3 regions of the Xanthobacter dioxanivorans genome follow, and region 1 is predicted to be linked to each of the others. Evidence: predicted binding sites of a transcription regulator. Region 1 holds the regulator's gene; each other region holds the start of a gene.

The links. Region 1 encodes LexA, which represses DNA repair genes until DNA is damaged. Its sites were predicted from a motif close to TGTTCNNNNTGTGTTCNG; they were not measured.
Region 2: a site for LexA is predicted at 4,313-4,330, ahead of EZH22_RS01245 (metallopeptidase family protein). Genes of this name have one in related genera too.
Region 3: a site for LexA is predicted at 4,565-4,582, ahead of EZH22_RS26705 (ImuA family protein). Genes of this name have one in related genera too.

What each region holds. Positions count from the first base shown of each region.
Region 1 covers NZ_CP063362.1:4,461,403-4,468,861, reverse strand. Annotated here, with positions in the region: gene EZH22_RS20840 (M20 aminoacylase family protein) at 1-309, shown strand, start outside; gene EZH22_RS20835 (sulfurtransferase TusA family protein) at 342-584, opposite strand; gene gltX (glutamate--tRNA ligase) at 581-2,011, opposite strand; gene EZH22_RS20825 (ComEC/Rec2 family competence protein) at 2,197-4,284, shown strand; gene EZH22_RS20820 (hypothetical protein) at 4,281-4,469, shown strand; gene lexA (transcriptional repressor LexA) at 4,743-5,453, opposite strand; gene EZH22_RS20810 (molybdopterin molybdotransferase MoeA) at 5,593-6,807, opposite strand; gene moaC (cyclic pyranopterin monophosphate synthase MoaC) at 6,855-7,343, opposite strand.
Region 2 covers NZ_CP063362.1:254,226-261,684, forward strand. Annotated here, with positions in the region: partial or broken gene EZH22_RS01220 (NUDIX hydrolase) at 1-529, opposite strand, end outside; gene EZH22_RS01225 (two-component system response regulator) at 645-1,667, opposite strand; gene EZH22_RS01230 (chemotaxis protein CheB) at 1,664-2,320, opposite strand; gene leuD (3-isopropylmalate dehydratase small subunit) at 2,330-2,935, opposite strand; gene EZH22_RS01240 (cytochrome b) at 3,125-3,682, opposite strand; gene EZH22_RS01245 (metallopeptidase family protein) at 3,761-4,192, opposite strand; gene leuC (3-isopropylmalate dehydratase large subunit) at 4,793-6,220, opposite strand; gene EZH22_RS01255 (hypothetical protein) at 6,323-6,487, opposite strand; gene EZH22_RS01260 (MgtC/SapB family protein) at 6,630-7,346, shown strand; gene EZH22_RS01265 (TrmH family RNA methyltransferase) at 7,353-7,459, opposite strand, start outside.
Region 3 covers NZ_CP063362.1:5,730,642-5,738,100, reverse strand. Annotated here, with positions in the region: gene EZH22_RS26730 (alpha/beta fold hydrolase) at 170-1,075, opposite strand; partial or broken gene mepA (penicillin-insensitive murein endopeptidase) at 1,147-2,066, opposite strand; gene EZH22_RS26720 (L,D-transpeptidase) at 2,066-3,070, opposite strand; gene sfsA (DNA/RNA nuclease SfsA) at 3,207-3,920, opposite strand; gene EZH22_RS26710 (PaaI family thioesterase) at 3,920-4,432, opposite strand; gene EZH22_RS26705 (ImuA family protein) at 4,595-5,482, shown strand; gene EZH22_RS26700 (Y-family DNA polymerase) at 5,376-6,866, shown strand; gene EZH22_RS33010 (DUF6504 family protein) at 6,794-7,057, shown strand; gene EZH22_RS26695 (error-prone DNA polymerase) at 7,066-7,459, shown strand, end outside.

The DNA of each region.
Region 1 (7,459 bases):
ACGGCGAAGGTCACGTTCGAGGAAGGCTATCCCGTCACCCGCAACCATGCGGCGCAGACCGCCTTCGCCGCCGAGGTGGCGGCCGAGGTGGCAGGGGCCGCGGACGTGGACGCCGCCGCCCCCCCGCTCATGGCCGCCGAGGACTTCGCCTACATGCTGGAGCAGAAGCCGGGCGCGTACATCTTCGTGGGCAACGGTCCCTCGGCCGGGCTGCATCATCCGCAGTACGACTTTGCCGACACCGCCATTCCCTACGGCACATCCTATTGGGTGCGCCTCGTGGAGCGGGCGCTGCCGCTGACTCTCTGAGGCGCCTCCCCCGTCGAGCTGTCAGTCGAGCGTCACTTGCCCTTGCGCAGCACGAAGGTGAGGCGGCCCTGCTCGACTGTGCGCTCTTCCAGGGCGGCTCCCGTCTCCTGCGCCACGTGGGGAATGTCGATCGCCGCCATAGGATCGGTGCAGGTGACGATGAGCCGGGTGCCGGTCGCGACGGTGGCCAGCGCCTTTCGGGTGCGCAAAGCGGGGAGGGGGCACTTGAGCCCCCGCAGGTCCAGCTCCACGGTGGCCGGTGCGGCCGCCTTCACTCTGCCAGTTCCCTTTTTGCCTGGTCCTTCAGGCGGCCGAGGCTCTCCTCGCGGCCCAGCACCGTCAGCACGTCGAAGATGGGCGGGGAGGTGGCCTTGCCGGTGAGGGCGGCACGCAAGGGCTGCGCCACCGCGCCGAGCTTCACGCCCTGCGTCTCGGCATAGCCGCGCACCACGGACTCCGTGGCCTGCGCCGTCCAGTCCGCAGCCTCCAGCAGCGGCACGAGGCGCCCGAGATGGGCGCGCCCCTCGGCGGTGAGGAGGGTGGCCGCCTTCTCGTCGAGGGGGATCGGGCGCTCGACGAAGATGAACTCCGCGTTGTCGAGCAGTTCCACCACCGTCTTGGCCCGCTCCTTCAGCCCCGGCATGGCCGCGGCGAGCTGGGCCCGGTGCGTGGGCGTCATGCGGGCGAGCCGGTGCGCGGCATCCGGCAGGTGCGGCACGAGGGCGTCCACGGCGTCGAGCAGCTCCGCATCGCCCGCGGCGCGCATGTACTGGCCGTTGAGATTCTCGAGCTTCTGAAAATCGAAGCGCGCGGCCGAGCGGCCGACCCGGTCGAGGTCGAAATAGCGGACCATCTCCTCGGTGGAGAAGAGTTCCTGATCGCCGTGGCTCCAGCCGAGGCGGACGAGGTAATTGCGCAGCGCCGCCGGCAGGTAGCCCATGTCGCGATAGGCATCCACGCCGAGCGCACCGTGCCGCTTGGACAGCTTGGCGCCGTCCGGCCCGTGGATGAGGGGGATGTGGGCCATGTGCGGCACCTCCCAGCCCAGGGCACGGTAGATCTGGGTCTGCCGGGCGGCGTTGGTGAGGTGATCGTCGCCGCGGATGACATGGGTGACACCCATGTCATGATCATCCACCACCACGGCGAGCATGTAGGTGGGCGTGCCGTCCGAGCGCAGCAGCACCAGATCGTCGAGATCCTTATTGGGGAAGGTGACGGTGCCCTGCACCATGTCCTCGATGACGGTCTCGCCCGCCTGCGGTGCCCTCAGGCGGATGGCGGGCAGGCGGTCCTTCGGCGCCTCGGAGGGGTCGCGGTCGCGCCAGCGGCCGTCGTAGCGGGGCGGGCGCCCCTCCTTGCGGGCGAGCTCGCGCATCTCCTCCAGCTCCTGCGGGGTCGCGTAGCAGGGATAGGCGTTGCCCTTCGCCAGCATCTCCTCCACCGCGGCGCGGTGCCGGTCCGCCCGCGCGAACTGGTAGATCGGGTCGCCGTCCCAGGTGATGCCCATCCAGCTGAGCCCGTCGATGATGGCGGCGATGGCCTCCTTCGTCGAGCGCTGGCGGTCGGTATCCTCGATGCGCAACAGCATCTTTCCGCCCGTGTGCCGGGCAAAAAGCCAGTTGAACAAGGCCGTCCGCGCCCCGCCGATGTGCAGGAAGCCGGTGGGGGACGGGGCGAAGCGGGTGACGATCTGCGACATCGGCAACTCGGACATGGGGCGAACTCGGACTTGCGGGACTCGGCGAGGCTCGATCCGCAGGCAGCGGACGGGCGGGCGGGCAGCGGCGTCCGGCGGCACCGTCGGCACCGCCACATGGCGCGCGAGAGGCGCCCGTGTAGCATAGGCGCGGGACACAAGAAACACGGGCGGCCGAAAGGGCGCGGATGACCGGCACGCAGGGCGGGACTGGCGGAAGGGGAGCAAGGCGCGCCGGCGCCCGCTCCGCCATTCTCGGCGGGGCCGCCGCCGGCCCGGCCACGCGCCGTGCAACGCCGCTGGGCTTGCTTCCTCTGCTCGATGCTCTGCAGGCGCGGGGCGTCCGCGACCTCGCCGCCGAGGCAAACTCGGGCCGGCTGATCCTCTGGCTCCCCGTCGCCTATGCACTGGGCATCCTTGCCTATTTCGGCGCGGCCCAGGAACCCTCGCTCGCCGTGGCCCTCGGGCTCGCCCTGGTGCTCGCGGTGTCCGCCGTGCTGGCGCGCGCGCGGCCCGTGGCGTTCGCGGCGCTGGTCGGCGCCGCCGTGGTAACGGCAGGCTTCGCCACGGGGGCCCTGCGCACGGCCCTGATGGGCCACGCCACGGTGGAAATCCCGCCCAAGGGGCCGGTGCGACTTTCCGGTTTCGTGGAGCGGGTGGAGCACCGCACCACCGGCGACCGCATCCTGCTGCGGCTGGACCCCGGGCCGGTGCGCGGACTCGATCCGGTCCCCGAATTGGTGCGCCTGTCCTTGCGGCGAGGCTATGCTCCGGCGGTGGGCACCCATGTGACGCAGCTGGCGCAACTCCTGCCGCCCCTCGGCGCGGCCATGCCGGGCGCGCACGATTTCGGCCGGGCGCCGTGGTTCCGGGGCATCGGCGGGGTCGGCTACGGCCTCGGCCGGCCGAAACCGGCGCCGGCGGCGGATCCCCCCCTTTCCGTGCGCGTCGCCATGGGCGTGGACGCGGCGCGCGACGGCCTCGCCCGGCACATCCGCGCTTCCCTTTCCGGGACCCCGGCGGAGATCGCCGTGGCGCTTGTGGCGGGTGATCGCTCCGCCATCCCGCCGTCCGTGGAGGAGAGCATGCGGGTGTCGGGCCTCACCCACATCCTGTCCATCTCCGGCCTGCACATGGCCCTGGTGGCCGGCACGCTGTTTGCGCTCGTGCGCGCCGCGCTCGCCATGGTGCCGGCGCTGGCGCTGGGCTTTCCCATCAAGTCCCTCGCCGCCGTGGTGGCCCTGGCGGGCAGTGCCGCCTATCTCGTGCTTTCGGGGAACGACGTGCCGGCGCAGCGTTCCTTCGTGATGACCGCGCTGGTGCTGTCCGGCGTGCTGGCCGGGCGACCCGCACTCACGTTGCGCACGGTGGGGGTGGCGGCGGTGGTGGTGCTGGCCCTCACCCCCGAGGCGGTGCTCGATCCCGGCACCCAGATGTCGTTCGCCGCCACCTTGGCGCTGGTGGCCGCCTATGAGCGCCTGCGGCCCCTGCGCGCCGTGCCGCGGCCGGACGGCTGGGCCGGACAGGTGCTGGTATGGATCGTGGTGCTGGTGGGCGGAACCGCGCTCACCTCCCTGGTCGCGGGCCTCGCCACGGCGCCCTACGGGGTCTTCCATTTCCAGCGGGTGGCCCCCTATGGCCTCCTCGCCAATCTGGCGGCCATGCCGGCGGTGTCGTTCCTGGTGATGCCGTTCGGCCTCCTCGGCGTGCTGTTGATGCCCTTCGGATGGGACCATCTCGCCTGGCCGGTGATGGGGTGGGGCATCGAGATCATGGTCGCGGTGTCCGACCGCATCGCCGCCTTGCCGGGCGCGGACGTGCGCCTCGATGCGGTGGGCCCGGCGACGCTCTGCCTGCTCAGCCTCGCTTTGCTCGCCCTCTGCCTGCTGCGTGGGGTCCTGACGGCGGTGGCCATCGTCCCCCTCGGCCTTGCCCTCGCACTGGCGGGGCCGCCGCCACGACCGGACATGCTCATCGCCCCGGATGCGCAGGCGGTGGCCGTGCGCGGCGCCGACGGTCGCCTTTCGGTGATCGGCGCGCGCGGCCAGAAGCTCATCGTGGAGCAATGGATGACGCGTGAGGGCGACAGGCGGACAGCGGCGGACAAGACCCTCGCCTCCGCCTTCTCCTGCGACGCCTTCGGCTGCACGGCGCCGCTGCCGGACGGCGGCACCATCGCCGTCTCGCGCCGGGCGGAAAGCCTGGAGGCGGACTGCCTTGAATCGCGCATCGTCGTCACCCGCGACGCCCCCCTGCCGATTGCCCCGCCAAGGTGATCACGCCAGCCACGCTGGCCCGCACCGGCACGCTCGCCTACTTCCTGAAGGACGGCATCTGGCGTGAGGAGCCGACGCGCCGCCCCCATGTCCAGCGCCCCTGGATGCCACGCCTGCCGCCGGCGCCGGCCGAGGTGAGCGTCGGCACTGCCGAGGATGCCGAAGCCGACGCGGCATCCCCGTGAGCGTCCGCGGCCTTTCGGCGACCTCCTCATTTCCGCACCTCACGTTCGCCCCCACGACCAAGGAGGGCATTTCGTGACGGAATGACGCGCCTGCGCCCACGCAGGGATGTGCGCCGCCGCGCAGGGCGAGGCCCGGACGCTGACTGTTGAAGAGAAGGGTCGGGGTGAGGAGCTGCATTCCCGAAGGAACCGGCCCCGTTGAGCATGGCGACCGTCGCCGCCCCTCACCCCATTCCTCTCCGCGGGGGAGAAGAACGCAAAGGCGCCGGAGCGTCAGTAGCGCCGCATCAGGCCGATGAGGCGGCCCTGGATGCGCACGCGGTCGGGACCGAAGATACGGGTCTCGTAGGCCGGGTTGGCGGCTTCCAGCGCGATGGAGGCCCCCTTCTTGCGCAGGCGCTTGAGGGTGGCTTCCTCATCGTCCACCAGCGCCACGATGATGTCGCCAGTTTCCGCGGTCTCGCACTTGCGGATGAGGACCGTGTCGCCGTCGAGGATGCCGGCCTCGATCATGCTGTCGCCGCGCACTTCCAGGGCGAAGTGCTCGCCGCTGCCCAGCATCTCGGGGGGAATGTTGAGGGTGTGGCTGCGGGTCTGAATGGCGGAGATGGGCGTGCCGGCGGCGATACGGCCCATGACCGGCACCGATACCGTGGGCGCCGTTTCGTCGTCGCCGGAGGCGGGGCGCACCTTGCCGAGGCTGCCCTCAATGACAGATGGGGAAAAGCCGCGCCCGCCGCTGTGGGCCGCAGCGAGGCCCGGAGCCACGCTGTCCGGCAGGCGCACCACTTCCAGCGCCCGGGCGCGGTTGGGCAGGCGCCGGATGAAGCCGCGCTCTTCCAACGCCGTGATGAGACGGTGAATGCCCGACTTCGACCTCAGGTCCAGCGCCTCCTTCATCTCGTCGAAGGAGGGGGGCACGCCGGTTTCCTTCAACCGCTCGTGGATGAAGCGAAGCAGGTCATATTGCTTGCGCGTCAGCATTCTCTTGCCCCCTAGCGGCGCCGCGTGCGCTCCGGTTCACTCCGGCGCCCCAGCCCTGCGCGCCGCGAAACAAATCATGAACAGTTCTTATCTGTTCCTTTTGTGTTCCGCAAGTAGTGAACGCACGGTTAAGGCGGGATCAATCGTCGAACGGAATGATCTCGCAGGGATCTCCGGCCTTGCCGGCGGGGGCGAAAGGCGGGCGGATCAGCAGGCAGTCGGCCGCCGCAAGCACGCTGAGCATGGCGCTGTCCTGCGAGGCGAAAGGGGTCACGCGCGCCGATCCGTCGGCATGGCGCTCCAGCCGCGCCCGCATGAAGTCGCGGCGGGCGTCGTTGGCCGGAACGTCCACGGCGAGGCGCGCCGGGGCGGCGAGAGGGCCGGGCGCGGCATCGCCCTGCAGCGCGCGCACCAGGGGCACAAGGAACACCATGGCGCAGACGTGCGAGGACACCGGATTGCCCGGCAGGCCAAGCACGCGCACGCCGCCGCGGCTACCGAACATCAGCGGCTTGCCCGGCCTGAGCGCGATCTTGTGCACCGAAAGGTCGACGCCCTCCGCCCGCAGCGCCGGCCCCATGAGATCGTGATCGCCCACCGACGCGCCGCCGGAAGACACCACCAGGTCGAACGCGCCGGAGAGCGCATGCGCCACCCGGGCGCGAATAGCCGCAAGGTCGTCGCCGATGAGGCCGAGGTCGGTCACCTCGGCGCCGGCACGACGGGCGAGGGCGGCGAGGCCGAAGGCGTTGGAGACGACGATCTCGCTGTCCTTGCCGGTGCCTTGGCCCGGCAGCACCAGTTCGTCCCCCGTCTGCATCAGGGCCACGCGCGGGCGACGGGCGACGGGGAGCGTGGGGTGGTCCATGGCGGCGGCGAGCATGATGTCGCGCCCGGTGAGGCGCCGCCCGGCCACAAGGCCGGGCGTTCCGGCCGTGAAGTCGCAGCCCTTCAGGCGCACGTTGCGCAAAGTGGCGGTGGGCGCGGTGGTGGTGACGATGGCGCCGTCACGCGCGGTGTTCTCCTGGATCACCACCGTATCGGCGCCCTCCGGCACCACCGCGCCGGTAAAGATGCGCACCGCCTCGCCCAGACCCACCGGCCCGGCGAATGGCCGACCGGCCGCAGATTCGCCGATGACGGCAAGGCGGGCCGGCGTTTCGGCGATGTCGGCTCCGCGCACCGCATACCCGTCCATGGCCGACATATCGGCGGGGGGCTGGGTGCGGCGAGCCAGGAGGTCGCGGGCCAGCACGCGCCCGGCGGCCGCAGCCACGGGCACATCCTCGGTGCCGAGGGCGGACACCTCGGCCGTGACGAGGCCGATGGCCTCCTCGACGCTCATCAGCGCCATCACGCGCCTCCTGCTCTCGCGCTTGGTTTCACCATGGGCCCGTCGTATCAGCCGGTCGGCGGGTCGGCGCGGAAATGACCGCTGCGGCCGCCGGATTTCTCCAGAAGCCTTATGCCTTCCATCCGCATGCCACGGTCGGCCGCCTTGGCCATGTCATAGATGGTGAGGCAGGCGACCGAAACCGCCGTGAGCGCCTCCATCTCCACGCCCGTCTGCCCGGTGGTCTTCACCCGCGCCGTCACCTGGAGGCCCGGCAAGGCGGGATCGGGGGACACCTCCACCTCGACCTTGGTGAGCATGAGCGGGTGGCACAACGGAATGAGCTCGTGGGTGCGCTTGGCCGCCATGATGCCGGCGAGACGCGCGGCGCCGAGCACATCGCCCTTCTTGGCGTTGCCGGAAAGAATGAGCTCGAGGGTCGCCGGCGCCATCACCACGCGCCCCTCGGCGAGGGCCTCGCGGGTGGTCGCGACCTTGTCGGACACGTCCACCATGCGGGCGGCGCCCTGGTCGTCGAGATGGGTCAGGCTGGCCATGGGCGTGCTGTGCGTCCCGGAATCGATCTTCGCTTCCGGCGAAGATGGCGGTCGCAGCCGGCCCTGTCCACCTCGGCAGGCTCCCCCGGACGTGCCGGGGGATGATGGCGGGGTGG
Region 2 (7,459 bases), 2.1 Mb from region 1:
GCAGCTCGTAGCGCTGCAGGGTGAGTTCCTCGTTCCACGGTTCGCCGCCGAGCGCGAAGGTCGCCGCCGCCCGCTGCCGCCGCTGGCTCCGCTCCGTCGGCTCCGGCGCTTCGCCGGCCCAGGCGTCCAGCGCCGGCCCCAGCACCTTGGCGATCAGCGGCGGCGGGCCGGCCCGATGGTCCTCCCACGGGAAGTATTCATACCAGCTGCGCCAGCCTGCCTCCGCCGCGCCCTGCTCCCGGGTGAGGCCCAGATAGGAGATGGAGATGGTGCGCGCCCCGCGCTCCTCCCGATCCCTGTCGGCGAAGGTGTAGAGCTGTTCCACATAGCCCAGCGGATGATGGGTCTGCTGCTCCACCCAGTCGCGCAGGCCCTGCTGGAGAGAGCGGTGGGCGAGGGCGAACGGGCCGGACGGGAGGGCGCTCGCCTCCTTCACGGTCATCACCCGCGGTTCGCCACGGGTGACCGCCGCCAGCACGGCGATGAGGTCCACGGCGACGGATCGGCTGGCGCGCGACGGGCTCGTCATGAAGCTCCCGGGGGACTCCACCGGAGGAGGATGCGGTGTGCCTCCCGATAGCACGCCTCGCCGCGCGGACGGAAGCGGCGGGTGAGATGCAGCCGGCGGCCGACGCCCGCCTGGCTCAGGCCTCGACCGCCGGCCGGCGGGGCGTGGCGAACCGGACGCTGGCCTTGCCTTGCTGCTTCACCTCGTACATGGCGGTGTCCGCGAGGCGGATCAGCTCCGCCTCGTCGTCCGCATGGTCGGGATGGAGAGCGATGCCGATGCTGGCGCTGACGTGGAGGGTCGCCGTCCTCTCACCATGGGTCAGCACGTAGGGCTCTCCCAGCACGCTGCACAGCCGCTCCCCCTGGTCGAGGGCCACCGCTGCATCGGTGAGGTCCACCATGATCACGGCGAACTCGTCGCCGGAAAGGCGCACGGCGAAGTCCTCGTGGCGCAAATTGGACCTCAGCCTCTGGGCGATGGCGCACAGAAGCTTGTCGCCCATGCCGTGGCCGTGCTGGTCGTTCACCTGCTTGAAGCCGTCGATGTCGATGTAGAGCAGGGCGAAGGCACGGTTGTGCCGCACCGCCTGGGAGCGGGCGCGGGAGAGGTGCTCCACGAACAAGATGCGGTTGCCGAGGCCCGTGAGCGCATCGTGGGTGGCCATGTGGCGGATCTGCTTTTCCACCCGCCGGCGCTCGTCGATCTCCACCTCGAGCTGGCGGTTGCGCTTCTCCAGTTCCTCCATGGCGGCCTTGAGGCGCAGCTTGGAGATGTGCAGATCGAGGAAGACCGTCACCTTGGAGAGCAGCACGGCGTCGTTGATGGGCTTGGCGATGTAGTCCACCGCGCCGAAGGTGTAGCCCTTCAGCCGGTTGATGTCGTCAAGATACGCCGCGGTGACGAAGACGATGGGGATGTCGCAGGTGGAGGGGTCGTTGTTGAGCAGGGACGCCACCTCGAAGCCGTCCATGTCCGGCATCTGCACGTCGAGCAGGATGAGCGCGAACCGGTGGTCGAGGCACAGCGCCAGCGCCTCGTTGCCCGAACGGGCCTCGAAGATCTCGGCCTTCACCGAGGCGAGCAGGCGGCGCATGCTGGCGAGATTCGCCTTCACGTCGTCTACCACGAGGATTTTTGGCAGATCCTCGGTGCTCATCGCCGCCCGAATCCATTGATCCGCGCCGCCAGCGCGGCAAGCGGCGCGCACAGGTCCGCGCCCGCCTGTTCGAGCGCCGCACGCGGCATGGTATCGACCTCCGCCTCTGCCGGTTCCTGAATCAGCGCCAAGCCTCCAAGCTCTCGGATCCGCTTCAATCCCTGGGCGCCGTCGCTGCTCGCTCCCGTGAGCAGGACACCGACGACGGCTCCTCGATACGCCTCGCCCGCGCTCTTGAACAGTACGTCGATGGAAGGGCGCGAGAAACACACTTTCTCATCGACCGAGAGGGCGAAGCACCTGTCCTGCCCGACAAGAAGATGATAGCCGCTTGGGGCGATACAGACGATACCCGATACAACCGGAAGACGCTCGGTTGCAAGTTTCACCGGAAGCGCCGACGTTGCCTCAAGGATGGACGGCAGCAGGTCCGGACTGTCGGCGCCCACATGAATCACGATGGCAATGGCGGCGTCGAGTTCCGGGTCGAGCGCGGGCAGGAGCCGCAGCAAGGCGGCGGGCCCTCCTGCCGAGCCGCCGATCACCACCAGCCGCTCGGCTGGCGCGGAGGGGCGGACCGCGTCACGGCTGCCGGGGCTGGCCGTCCAGGCGGCAACCGCCCGGGACGGCTCCGCCGCCGCGCGCCCGGTCACGGCCGGACCTCAGAGCCAGGGGCGTTCGGCGCCCTTGGCGGTCTCATAGGCGGCGATGGACGGCGCCTTCTCAAGGGTGAGGCCGATGTCGTCGAGCCCCTCGATGAGGCAGCGCTTGCGGAACGGGTCGATCTCGAAGTGCACGACGCCGCCGTCCGGGCCGCGGATTTCCTGCGCCGGAAGGTCGATGGTCAAGGTCGCGTTGGCGCCGCGCTCGGCGTCGTCGAACAGCTTGTCGAGGTCGTCCTTGGACACCACGACGGGCAGGATGCCGTTCTTGAAGCAGTTGTTATAGAAGATGTCCGCGAACGACGTGGAGATCACGCAGCGGATGCCGAAGTCGAGCAGCGCCCAGGGTGCGTGCTCGCGCGACGAGCCGCAGCCGAAATTGTCGCCGGCCACCAGGATCTTCGACTGACGATAGGCCGGCTGGTTGAGGACGAAGTCGGGATTGTCGGAACCGTCGTCCTTGTAGCGCATCTCGGAGAAGAGGCCCGTGCCGAGGCCGGTGCGCTTGATCGTCTTCAGATACTGCTTGGGGATGATCATGTCGGTGTCGACATTGACCAGCTTCAGCGGGGCGGCGACGCCTTCAAGGACGGTGAACTTCTCCATGGGACCCTTCAGCCTCGGCTTGTCTTGAATGGCTTCCTGCCTCGGACAGCAGTGGCGCGAACCGGCCGGGGGCCGGGGAATGCGCCTGTTTCACCTTCCATAACAGGCGTATCCACGCTTGCCCAGACACGAAAGCCGGCGCCGCGGGCGAAACGCGGTGCCGGTCGGGGCCGAGAATCCGGCGTCATCTCATCGCGCGAGACGCTCCGGCAGCATGCGCTTGAGCACGTCGTCCTTCAGCACCACATGGTGCACCGCCGCCGCGGCGGCGTGAAGCACGGCGAGGATGACGAGCCCGTTCGCCAGCCATTCATGCACCTCCTGCACCTGGCGGGCCGTCGGCCGGTCGACCGGGATGGGCGAGGGAATGGTGAAGAGCGAGAAGAAGCTCACCGCATTGCCGCGCAGGAAGGCGAGATAGATGCCGACGAGCGGCGTCGCGATCAGCAGCAGGTAGAGCAGCCCATGCATCACATGGGAGGCGGTCTGCACCGGACGGCTCACCTGCGCCGAGGGAGCGGGGTGCCTGCCGAGGATGCGCACCGGGATGCGCGCCGCCACCAGGGCGATCAGCAGCAGGCCCACCGAGATGTGCGTCCACCACACGGCCGCGCGGCCCGGAGCGCCCCGGGCGAACAGGCTCTCCAGATAGGTCACGCCGAAGACGACGATGATGGAGAGAACGGTGAGCCAGTGCAGGGCTCTCAGCGATGCGCCGTAGCGCGACAGTTGGGGATCGGTGGGCATGGGGGCCTTCCTTTGTTTTGAGTTATTCTAAAAAGTTTGCCCCTCGGGTCCAGCGCGAAGGCCCTGCCTTCCCTGCGGTTAATTGGCCCGCTCCTCGATCTCGGCCATATCGTCGTCGGACAGACCGAAATGATGGCCGATCTCGTGCACCAGAACGTGCGTGACCAAATCGCCGAGGGTCTCCTCGTTATCGGCCCAGTAGTCCAGGATCGGCCGCCGGTAGAGGAAGACCATGTTGGGCATCTGCCCGGTGTGGGTCACCGCCCCCTGCTGGGCGCGGCCGATGCCCTGGAACAGGCCGAGAAGGTCGAACGGAGTCTCGGCATCAAGGGCGTCCAGCACGTCGTCGGTGGGAAAGTCCTCGACGCGGATCACCACGCCCTCGCAAAGCGCCCGGAAGGATGCGGGCAGCGAGGCGAAGGCCTCGTCCGCGAGACGCTCGAATTCGGCGATGGTCGGCGCTTCCAGGTCGCGCCAGTTGGTCCGCTCGCCGCCATTGTTTCCCGACATGCCGCCGCCCTCCCCGAAGACGCCCATACCACCACCCCATCCCGCGCCGCACCAACACGGCGCCGTGACCGCGCCGCCCTCGCGCCGGACCCTTTCAGTCGTCACGCAGCCGTGAGTTTCCTGAACACTTTCTGAACACAAGCATCAAGCGGGGTTCAGAAGGTCTTGGTTAAGGAACTCTTAATGGGTCTGCATCGTTAACCACGCAGACTACGACTTGGGAGAGTGGCCATGCTGCGGAAGCTTGCAGTCACCGGCGCTTTGGTGACCATCCTTGGAATTGCTGCGTTTTTCGCGCCTCACGAGGCGAATGCCGCCACCGCGGGCGCGGTGATCGGCCTCATCTTCTGATCCGGCGCCCCGGCGGCGTGCGCTCTGCACGCCGTTTGATCACGCGATTGTGAAGACGACACCAGCCCTTTCGGCTGGCCCGTTTCCTTCCTGCCACAGGCGCCCGTCGCTTTCGCAAGCGCGAAATGCAGGCCGGCGCTGGTCCGGGCGGACGGCGCGAGCTGACCTGTTCCGGGCTTCGCTGCGCGGCGACCCGGAAGGGACCTAGCCCCTCCCGGATACCGTTCGCGCCTTCCGCTCAAACCCGCCTCAGGCGCCCTTGGGCCATTGGCGCACGTCCACGAAGCGGCCGGCGATGGCCGCCGCCGCGGCCATGCTCGGCGACACCAGGTGGGTGCGCCCCTTGAAGCCCTGGCGGCCCTCGAAATTGCGGTTCGAGGTGGAGGCGCAACGCTCCTCCGGCGAAAGGCGGTCGGCATTCATGGCGAGGCACATGGAGCAGCCGGGCTCGCGCCACTCGAAGCCGGCGGCGAGGAAGATCTTGTCCAGCCCCTCCGCCTCCGCCTGCTCCTTCACCAGCCCCGACCCGGGCACGACCATGGCGGACACGTTGGGGTTCACGGTGTGGCCCTGGACGATGGCCGCCGCCTGCCGCAGATCCTCGATGCGGCCGTTGGTGCACGAGCCGATGAACACCCGGTCGAGGGTGATGTCGGAGATCTTCGTCCCGGCGGAAAGGCCCATATAGCCCAGCGCCCGGATCTTGGCGGCACGCTTGCCCTCGTCGGCGATCAGGGCCGGGTCGGGCACCACACCCTCCACCGAGACCACGTCCTCCGGGCTGGTGCCCCAGGAGACGATGGGCGGCAGGTTGGCGCCGTCGATGTGGATCTCGCTATCGAAATGCGCGCCCTCGTCGGTGCGCAGGGTCTGCCAGAAGCGCATCGCGGCGTCCCAGTCCGCGCCCTTCGGCGACTTCGGACGGCCCTTGAGATATTCGAACGCCTTCTCGTCCGGCGCCACGAGGCCGGCGCGCGCGCCACCCTCGATGGACATGTTGCACACCGTCATCCGCCCTTCCATGGACAGGGAGGTGATGGCGTCGCCCGCATACTCGATCACGTAGCCGGTGCCGCCGGCGGTGCCGATGGTGCCGATGATGGCAAGCACCACGTCCTTGGCGCCCACGCCCTCGGGCAATGGCCCGGAGACGGTGACCCGCATGTTCTTCGCCTTCTTCTGGATCAGCGTCTGGGTGGCCAGCACATGCTCCACCTCCGACGTGCCGATGCCGTGGGCCAGGGCTCCGAAGGCGCCGTGGGTCGAGGTATGGCTGTCGCCGCAGACGATGGTGGTGCCGGGCAGGGTGAAGCCCTGCTCGGGGCCGACCACGTGGACGACGCCCTGGCGCTTGTCGAACCCGTCATAGTATTCGACGCCGAACTCCCGCGTGTTCTCCGCCAGCGCCGCGATCTGCGCGACGCTCTCGGGATCGGGGTTGGGCAGGGTGCGGTCGGTGGTGGGCACGTTGTGGTCCACCACGGCGAGCGTCTTCTGCGGCGCGCGCACCTTGCGGCCGGTCATGCGCAGCCCCTCGAACGCCTGGGGGCTCGTCACCTCGTGCACCAGGTGGCGGTCGATATAGAGCAGGCAGGTTCCGTCTTCCTGCCGGGAAACCACGTGCTCGTCGAAGATCTTGTCGTAGAGGGTGCGGGGGCCGTTCGCGGGTGCGCTCATGATGTCCTGTCCTGAGGAGAGGCCGGCGCGCGCATGGCGCGGGCCGGTCCGATGTCGATGATCCGATGGCGATGAAAGGCGTCGAAGCGGGCGCGTCCGGCCTCAAAGCACGGCTGATGCGGCCGTGGTGAAGCGGCCGAAGAAGCGGCCCGGCAGGCGCACGTGATCCGGCACCGCCGCAAATTCCATCGTGGTGCGCGCGAACGGCCCGGCGGCGCAGAAGGCCACCCGGCTCAGGATCGAAGAAGGCACGCGCGCATCGAACATGGCCGGTTTTTATCAGTTCCACGCTGCCGCGACAATCCGGCGCGCGGAACCGTGAAAACGTCTTCGCGCCATCTTTTCCCTTGCTCCGCCGCGGCCGCCCGGCGAGGTAGGGGCCGGGTTCGGCAGGATGGCGGGGGACGACGTGCGCTTCATCGCGACCTTCGATGCGGCTTCTTTTCTCGACACGGTGCTGAGCCTCGTGGCCGCCTTCGTGCTCGGCACCCTCATCGGTGCCGAGCGGCAATACCGCCAGCGCACGGCGGGCCTGCGCACCAACGTGCTGGTGGCGGTGGGGGCCGCCGCCTTCGCCGACCTTGCTTCGCGCCTCGGCGGGCCCACCGACGCCATGCGCGTGGTGGCCAACGTGATCACCGGCGTCGGCTTCCTCGGCGCCGGCGTGATCATGAAGGAAGGCCTCAACGTGCGCGGGCTCAACACGGCGGCGACGCTGTGGTGCTCGGCTGCCGTGGGCAGCTGCGCCGGCACGGACATGCTGGCCGAAGCCGTGCTCATCACCTTCATCATCATCGCCGGCAACACCATCCTGCGGCCCGTCGCCAATGCCATCGACCGGATCCCGCTCGACGAACGCCGCTCCGAGGTGAGCTACGAGGTGCGGCTGACCGTGGAGGCCTCCGCCCTCGCCGACCTGCGCGACCTGCTCATAGAGGCGCTGGAAGCCGCCAAGTACCCGGTGGGTGACGTAGAGGAAGGCACCGGCACCGACGGAACCTCCCTGCTGGTGGCGAAGCTGGTGAGCACGGCGGTGAACCCGGCCGAGCTCGACGCGGTGACGGACCGCCTCGCCGCCGTGCCCGGCGTGCGCCATGCCACCTGGGAGAGCACGACCGAGGAGTGAGCCTCCTCACACCCCCGCCAGGTGATGCAGGACAATGCCGCTGGTGGTCGCCACGTTGAGGCTGTCGAATCCAGGGGCCATGGGGATCGCCACGGTGCGCACCTGCGCCATCA
Region 3 (7,459 bases), 1.3 Mb from region 1:
TCCAAAATCAGCCCGAAGACGTGCGTGACGCGAAGAACAGGGGCGCACGAAACCTTGCGGGCTTCTTGTTCAGCTAGACATGTTGTTCAGTATAGACATGGCGTCGCGCCCCGCATCCACCGTTTGAGGGATGCAAGTCCAAACCGCATTTAAAAGGTGTCGCGCGCCTTCAGCCGGCCGAGAGGAACGGTCCCGCTGCCGCCAGCAGGTCTTGCGGCGCCTCCTCGGCGACGAAATGGCCGCTGTCCACCGCCTTGCCGTCGAGCTTGGGCGCCAGCGCCTTCCAGGCGTCCAGCGGGCTGACGCCGCGGGTCGGAATGCCCGCCGAGCCCCACACGGCGAAGGTCGGGCAGGAAAGGGTGCGTCCGGCAGCGAGGTCCGCCTCGTCGTGGGCGAGGTCGATGGTCGCGCCGGCGCGGTAGTCCTCGCACATGGCGTGGAGCCGGTCGGGAGAGGCGATGGCCGCGCGGTAATAGGCCATGGCGCGGGCATCGAAGGCGGTGAGGTCCTTGGCCGCCGTCCAGCTGGCCATGGTCCAGTCGAGGAACCAGCGCGGATGGTCGCCGATGAGCTTCTCCGGCAGCGGCTTCGGCTGGGCCAGCATGGACCAGTGATAGACCTGCAGCGCCCGCGCCCGGTCCATCTTGTGCCACATGACGTAGGTGGGAACGATGTCCAGCACCACCAGCCGGTCGAGCCGGCCGGGATGGTCGAGGCCGAGCCGGTAGCCTACCCGGGCACCGCGATCGTGGCCCATCAGCGCGAAATGGGCGAAGCCAAGATGCTCCATCACCTCCACCATGGCGGCGGCCATGGCGCGCTTGGAATAGGGGAAGTGGTCGTTCCCCTCCTCCGGCGCGGCGCTCCAGCCGTAGCCGGGCAGGTCCGGAATGACAAGCGTGTGATGCTCCGCGAGCTTTTCCGCCACCTTGTGCCACATCACGTGGCTCTGCGGGAAGCCGTGCAGGAGGAGGAGCGGGGATCCGGTGCCGCCCTGTCGCAGGAAGATGCGGCCGGCCTTCGTGTCCACATAGTGCGAGGCGAAGCCGGGGAAGAGGTCGGCGAGATCGGTCATGGTTTCCTCCGTGTCGTCGCATCCGGGCGCCGCGGGTTTTTGCGCGGTCTTCGCTCAAGTGCCGCGCCGGCTTATTTGGCGCCGAGCACCGCCGTGCAGGCCTCGGGCAGGTCGGCAAGGGTTAAAGGCGGCTTGGGCTTCGCCGGTTCCTTCTCGGGCTTGGGATGGAGCACCTCGTCGGTGAACCACCAGTCCAGCTCCGCCCCGCAACCCTCGCCCGAGGGCGCGGCCTCCTGCAGCCGGCACTGGGGGCTGTCGGGGGACAGGCGAGGCGCACATGCATGTGATAGTCGTGGCCCCAGTAGGGACGCACCTTGGCGAGGAAGCCGCGGTCGCCGGTCGCTTCCCGGCACAGGGCCTTCTTGATGGCCGCGTTGACGAAGATGCGCTCGACGCGCGGCTCGAGGGCCGCCGCGCGGATCACCTTCCAGGTGTCGGGCCGCCAGTTGGCGGCGTCGATGTCGCGCCGGTCGGCCCGCACCATCATGGTGGCGGAGAGCTTCTCGCGCTCGTCCCGCGACAGCTCGCGGCCGGGGCTCGGGGTCAGCCAGATGTCGGCGTCGATGCCGATCTGGTGGGAGGCATGGCCGGTGAGCATGGGTCCGCCGCGGGGCTGGGACATGTCGCCCACCAGGATGCCCTGCCAGCCCGAGACCTTCGGCACCTGCGCGGAGAAGCGCTCGAGGAAGGCGACAAGGTCGGGATGGCCCCAGTTGCGGTTGCGCGACAGCCGCATGACCTGCCAGTTGGGGCCATTCACCGGCAGCGCCGAAGCCCCCGCGAGGCAGCCCTTGGAATAGAAGCCGATGGACCGGGCGGCGAGCGGCGCCGGGCCGGCGGCGCGGCCGAACAGCTCCTTGGCCGGCACGGCCGCGCCCACGGGCTTCGCGGCTGGCGGCGCCACCTGCTGCGCCTGCGCCGGCGGCAGGAACGGCGTCAGGCCGAGCAACGCGGCGGCAAGGCGCGCGCGGCCGGGGCGGGGAAAGCCCATCAGCTCGTCGCCTTGTGGGTCATGATGACGAAGCCGCCTTCGCTGCGCGTGCCGGGATGGGCCGGCAGGTCGGTGACGAAGAGCGTTGCGCCGGGCACCACCAGCGCCGCCACCTGCTTGTTGATGGAAGGGCCCACCGTGATGCGGGCGAGGGCTTCCTGCGCCATCCCGGCGGGCTGCTGGCCGCCTTCGTAGGAGATGGCGCTCCAGCGCGGGGCGGTGCCGTCCTTGGTCACCAGCACGTAGACCACGTTGCCGAGGGGCTCTTCGGGGGCGGTGATGACCACCGGCCCCTGCACCACTGTCTGCGCCCCGCGCAGCACGGTGATGCTGCGGTCGGCGCCGCTCACCACCATGGAGACGGGCTCCGGCGTCGCGGCGGCGTCTTGTGGCGCGCCCTGGCCGGTGGCGGAGACGGCAAGCTCCTCGTCCAGCCCCTCGCTCATGACGATGCCGGGGTGGATCACGTCCTCGGGGGCGCTGTGGGCATCGGCGATGATCACCGGCGTGCCCACATGGGTGATGCCGAACAGGAGCTTGGAGAAGGCGAGCGGCAAGTGCACGCAGCCGTGGGAGGAGGGATAGCCGGGCAGCCCGCCCGCATGCAGCGCCACCCCCGACCAGGTGAGGCGCTCCGTGTAGGGCATGGAGGCGTCGTTATAAAGCGAGGAGTGGTGGTCCACGTCCTTGCCGAGGATGGTGAAGACGCCGGTGGGGGTGTCGTGCCCCTCCTTGCCGGTGGAGACGGTGGCGACGCCGATGCGCACGCCGTTGCGGTAGACGAAGCACAATTGGTCGGTGAGGTTCACCACGACGGCGACGAAGCCGTCCGGCGCCCGCTCGGGATACCAGACCCATTGGCCGGGCTTCAGCGCCTTGATGGCCTCCACGTCCGGGTCCTCCTCGGCGCGGGCCGGCAGGAATGCGTCGGCGACGAGCGCGCCCGCGAGCGTCGCGGCCAGCCTGAAGGTGCCGCGCCGGGTGAGGTGGAGGGTGAAGGGCATGCCGGATCCCCAACGTGCGAATCGATGAATGTTCTATGTGTGGCGCGGCCCGGCGGGCCTGTCCATGCGCGCATGCGAGGAGATGCGCGCGCTGACGGAGGGGGAGGTGCGGCGGCCGATCTGTCTCACCTCGTCCTCACCCCGTCATGGGAACGAGGCCCGCCACCTCGATGCCCTCGGGATCGATGCGGCAGACGAGGCCGATGGCCTCGATGCCGGCGGCGCGCGCCCGGTCGAAGGCGCGGCCATAGGCGGGGTCGAGGTCGCGGGCGAGGCCGATGGTGCGGGCCGAGCCGATCTGGCTCAGATAGACCATGACCGAGCGGTTGCCCTTTTCCGCTTCGGCCGCCAGCTCCTCGAGGTGCTTGGCACCGCGCGCGGTGACGCAGTCCGGAAACTCGGCGCGGCCCGGCGCGCGCATGAGGTGCACGTTCTTCACCTCCACGAGGCAGAGGGGTTTTGCCTCGTCCTCCAGCTGGATGTCGATGCGGCTCGATTTGCCGTACTTCACCTCGCGCCGCATGCGGGCATAGCCGGAAAGCGCCGGCACGTGGCCGGCCGCGATGGCCTCGGCCACCAGCAGATTGGGGTGCATGGTGTTCACCCCCACCAATTCCGGCCCTGCCCCGAAGTCGGCTTCCACCAGCTCCCAGCTCAGGGCCAGCTTGCGGGCGGGATTGGGCGAGCGGGAGAGCCACACCCGGCTGCCGGGGGCGCCAAGCCCCAGCATGGCGCCGGAATTGGCCACGTGCGCGGTGGTTTCCGTGCCGTCCGCCAGTACCACGTCGGCGAGGAAGCGCTTGTAGCGCCTGAGCAGACGGCCGGGAATGAGAGGGGTGGCGAAGCGCATCAGCCGGCGGCCGGCCCGTCGCTTTTGCCGTGCAGGCAGATGAGGGTCTGCGTGGCGGTGGCGCAATGGGTGCGCGCGCCGTCCGCATCGGCATAGACGTCCACGCGCACGATGGTGAGGGTGCGCCCGGCGCGCGTCACCTCGCCTACCGCCACCAGCCGCTCGCCCTTGCCGGGGGACATGATGTTGATCTTGTATTCCACGGTCAGCACCGTGGAGCCGGGCGGGAACAGGGTGAAGGCGGCATAGCCGCCCGCCGTGTCGGCGATGGCGCCGATGGAGCCGCCATGGAAGAAGCCATGCTGCTGGGTAACGCCCTCCGCATAGGGCAGCACCACCTCGACCCGCCCCGGCACCACCGCGCCCAGGACGGCGCCGAGGGTGGCCATGAAGGGCTGGCGCGCGAAGCTCTCGCGCACCTTGGTCTCGAAGGCGGGATCCCGGGGGGTGAAGGCTTCGGAAACGGAGCCTTGGGGCGTGGTGTTCTGGGGGGTGAGGTCGGGCTGTGTCATCTCGGCGGGGGGATCGGGACGGGGGAGGCGACCATAGCCGATCGCGGGCGGTTCGCATCCATTGCCTTTGGGGGCATGGCGGGGAGGAGGAGCGCGGCTGCCTTGACTCAGCCCCAGGCTTCCGGAATCTATAGGAACAAATAGAGAACGAAAGAGGCGGTCGTGCCGTCATGTTCCACGGAAGCATCCCGCTCCGCGGCCGATGTCGCGCGTCTGCGCCGGACGATCGCGGCCATCGAGCGGGGCGAGGCATCACCCGACCCGTCCGGGACTTTCCCCGCGTCGGAAGGCGGGGCGCCTGCGCGCCTGTTGCTGGGGGTGCCGCAGGTGGATGGCGTCCTTGGCGGCGGCCTCCTGTGGGGCGGCCTCCACGAGGCGTCGGCGGCGGCGGAGCATGCGGGCGTGCTCGGCGCCTTCGCTTTGGGGCTCGCCGCCCGCGCGGTGGCACAGCGCCGCCGGCCGCTGCTGGTGGTGCAGCAGGATCTGGTGCCGTGGGAGGCCGGCACCTTCTACGCGCCGGGGCTTGCCGCCTTCGGCCTGTCCCCCGGTGCGCTCATCGTGGTGCGCGTGCGCCGGCCGCAGGACGTCCTGTTCGTGATGGAGGAGGGTTTGAAATGCGCCGGCCTTGCCGCGGTCCTGGGAGAAGTGTGCGCGCCTCTGCCGGAAGCGCTCACAGCCACGCGGCGCCTTTCGCTCGCAGCGCGGGGGCGGGGTGTCCTCGGCCTCCTCGTGCGCTACGCGGCGGCCCCCGAGCCCTGCGCGGCGGCGAGCCGCTGGGTGGTCTCGCCCTTGCCCAGCCCGGCCCGAGACGGCTTCGGCGGCCTTGGCCTGCCCCGCGCCAATGCCCGCCTGGTGCGCAACCGCTTCGGGCCGCCCGGGGCCTGGCCGCTGGCCTTCGCCGGCGGTCATTTCCGCCTTGCGCCGGACGAGAGGGAGGCGCGGCATGACCCCCGGGACACTGGATCTCCCAGCCTCGGACGGCCGGCGCTATCTCGCCCTCAACCTGCCGAGCCTTTCGACGGACCGCCTCGAACGGCGGATGTCGCCTGAGGCGCGCGCCGCGCCCCGTGCCACCGTGGTGGCGGACAAGGGCGCGGTGCGCCTCCTGTCGCTGAATGCGGCCGCCGTGTCGCTCGGCTTGGCGCCGGGCCTGGCGCTGGCCGATGCCCGCGCCCGCTTTCCCGGCCTCGCGGTGAGCGAGGCTACGCCGGACGCGGATGCGCATGTGCTCATGCGCTTCGCCGACGCCTGCGAGCGCTACACCCCGCTCCTCGCCCTCGACGGGCGCGCGGGGCTGCTGCTCGATGTCACCGGCTGCGCCCACCTGTTCGGCGGCGAAGAGGGACTGGTGCGCGACCTGCTCCGGCGGGTGGGCGCCCAGGGCTTTGCCGCCCGCGCGGCCCTTGCCGCCACCTCCGGGGCGGCCTTCGCCTTGGCCCGGTTCTCGGCGAGGGGGGAGCGGCGGGCCGGCGCCGGCGTGGTGGTGCCGCAGGAGGAGGACCTCGTACCGCTCCTGTCCCCCCTGTCGCTCGCCGCCTTGCGGCTGGAGGAGGGAGCGCTCGGCGCCCTGGCGCGGCTCGGCTTCCGCCGGGTGGGAGACCTCGTCGGCAAGCCCCGCGCCCCGCTCGCCGCCCGCTTCGGCGCCGGGCTCCTCGATCGCCTCGACGCGGCGCTGGGAACGGCTCCGGCGGCGGTGGACTATCGCTTTTCCCCGCCGGTCTTCTGCGCCGAGCGCAATCTGTTCGAGCCGGTGGAGCGGGTGGAGGACGTGCTGGGCCTCACGCTGAAGCTCGCCGCCTCCCTCGTCCCCGCTCTGGAGCGCCAGGGGGTGGGGACGCGGCGGCTCGAACTTTCCCTGTTCCGGGTGGACGGCAAGGTGACGCGCCTTGTCGTCGGCACCGGCCGGCCGCTGCGCGATCCGCAGGCCATTCGCCGCCTGTTCGCGGAGAAGCTGGCCGCGGTCTCCTGTCTCGATGCGGGCTTCGGCTTCGACCTCCTGCGCCTCGCCGTGCGGGAGGCGGCCCCCATGGCCGAGCGCCAGTCGGGGTTTGCCGCCGATACGGACGGGGCGGAGGCGCTCGACGGCCTCATCGACCGCCTTTCCATCCGCTTCGGGACGCGGCAGGTGCAGGTGCTGGTGGCGGAGGATCGCCATTGGCCCGACGCCAGCAGCCGTGCCGTGCCGGCCCAGGCGATCGGCGCGGCGGCCCTGCTCGCCGGGGCGGCAGGGGGGCTGGCGGGGGACGAGGGATGGGAGGGGCCCGTTGCCTTGCCGGCGGAGGACCGGAGGGGGGCGTTGCGACCATCCCGGACCTCTGCGGGCCCGATCGCCCCCTGCGCCTGTTCGACAGGCCCGAGCCGGTGGAGGCGGTGGCCGAGGTGCCCGACGGGCCGCCCTTGCACTTCCGCTGGCGTCGGCGCCGCCATGAGGTGAGCCGTGCCGAGGGGCCGGAGCGCATCGCCGCCGAATGGTGGCGAAAGGGACCACAGGAGACGGCGGTCCCCACGCGCGACTATTTCCGCGTGGAGACCCGGGAGGGACACCGCTTCTGGCTGTTCCGCGCCGGCCTCTACGGGCGGGAGACGAGCGAGCCGCGCTGGTTCATCCACGGCCTGTTCGGGTGAGGGGCGCCATGACCTCGCCTTCCGAATCCTCACCTTCCGGATCCTCGCCTTCGCCTTCCGGGGCCTCGCTCCTCCCATTCCCGGCGGAGCCACCCGCGCGCCGGCCTGCGCCGCCGGCTCCAGCCCAGCCCTTCGTCGAGCTGGCCGTCACCACCAATTTCTCCTTCCTGCGCGGGGGCTCGCATCCGGAGGAGTATGTGGCGGCGGCCGCGGCCCTCGGCCATCGCGGCATCGGGATTGCCGACCGCAACACGCTGGCCGGCGTGGTGCGCGCCCATGCCATGGCGAAGGTCCAGGGCGTGCGGCTCGCGGTGGGCGCGCGCCTCGTCTTTGCCGACGGCACGCCCGACATCCTCGCCTACCCGCAGGACCGCGCCGCCTATGGCCGGCTCTGCCGCCTCC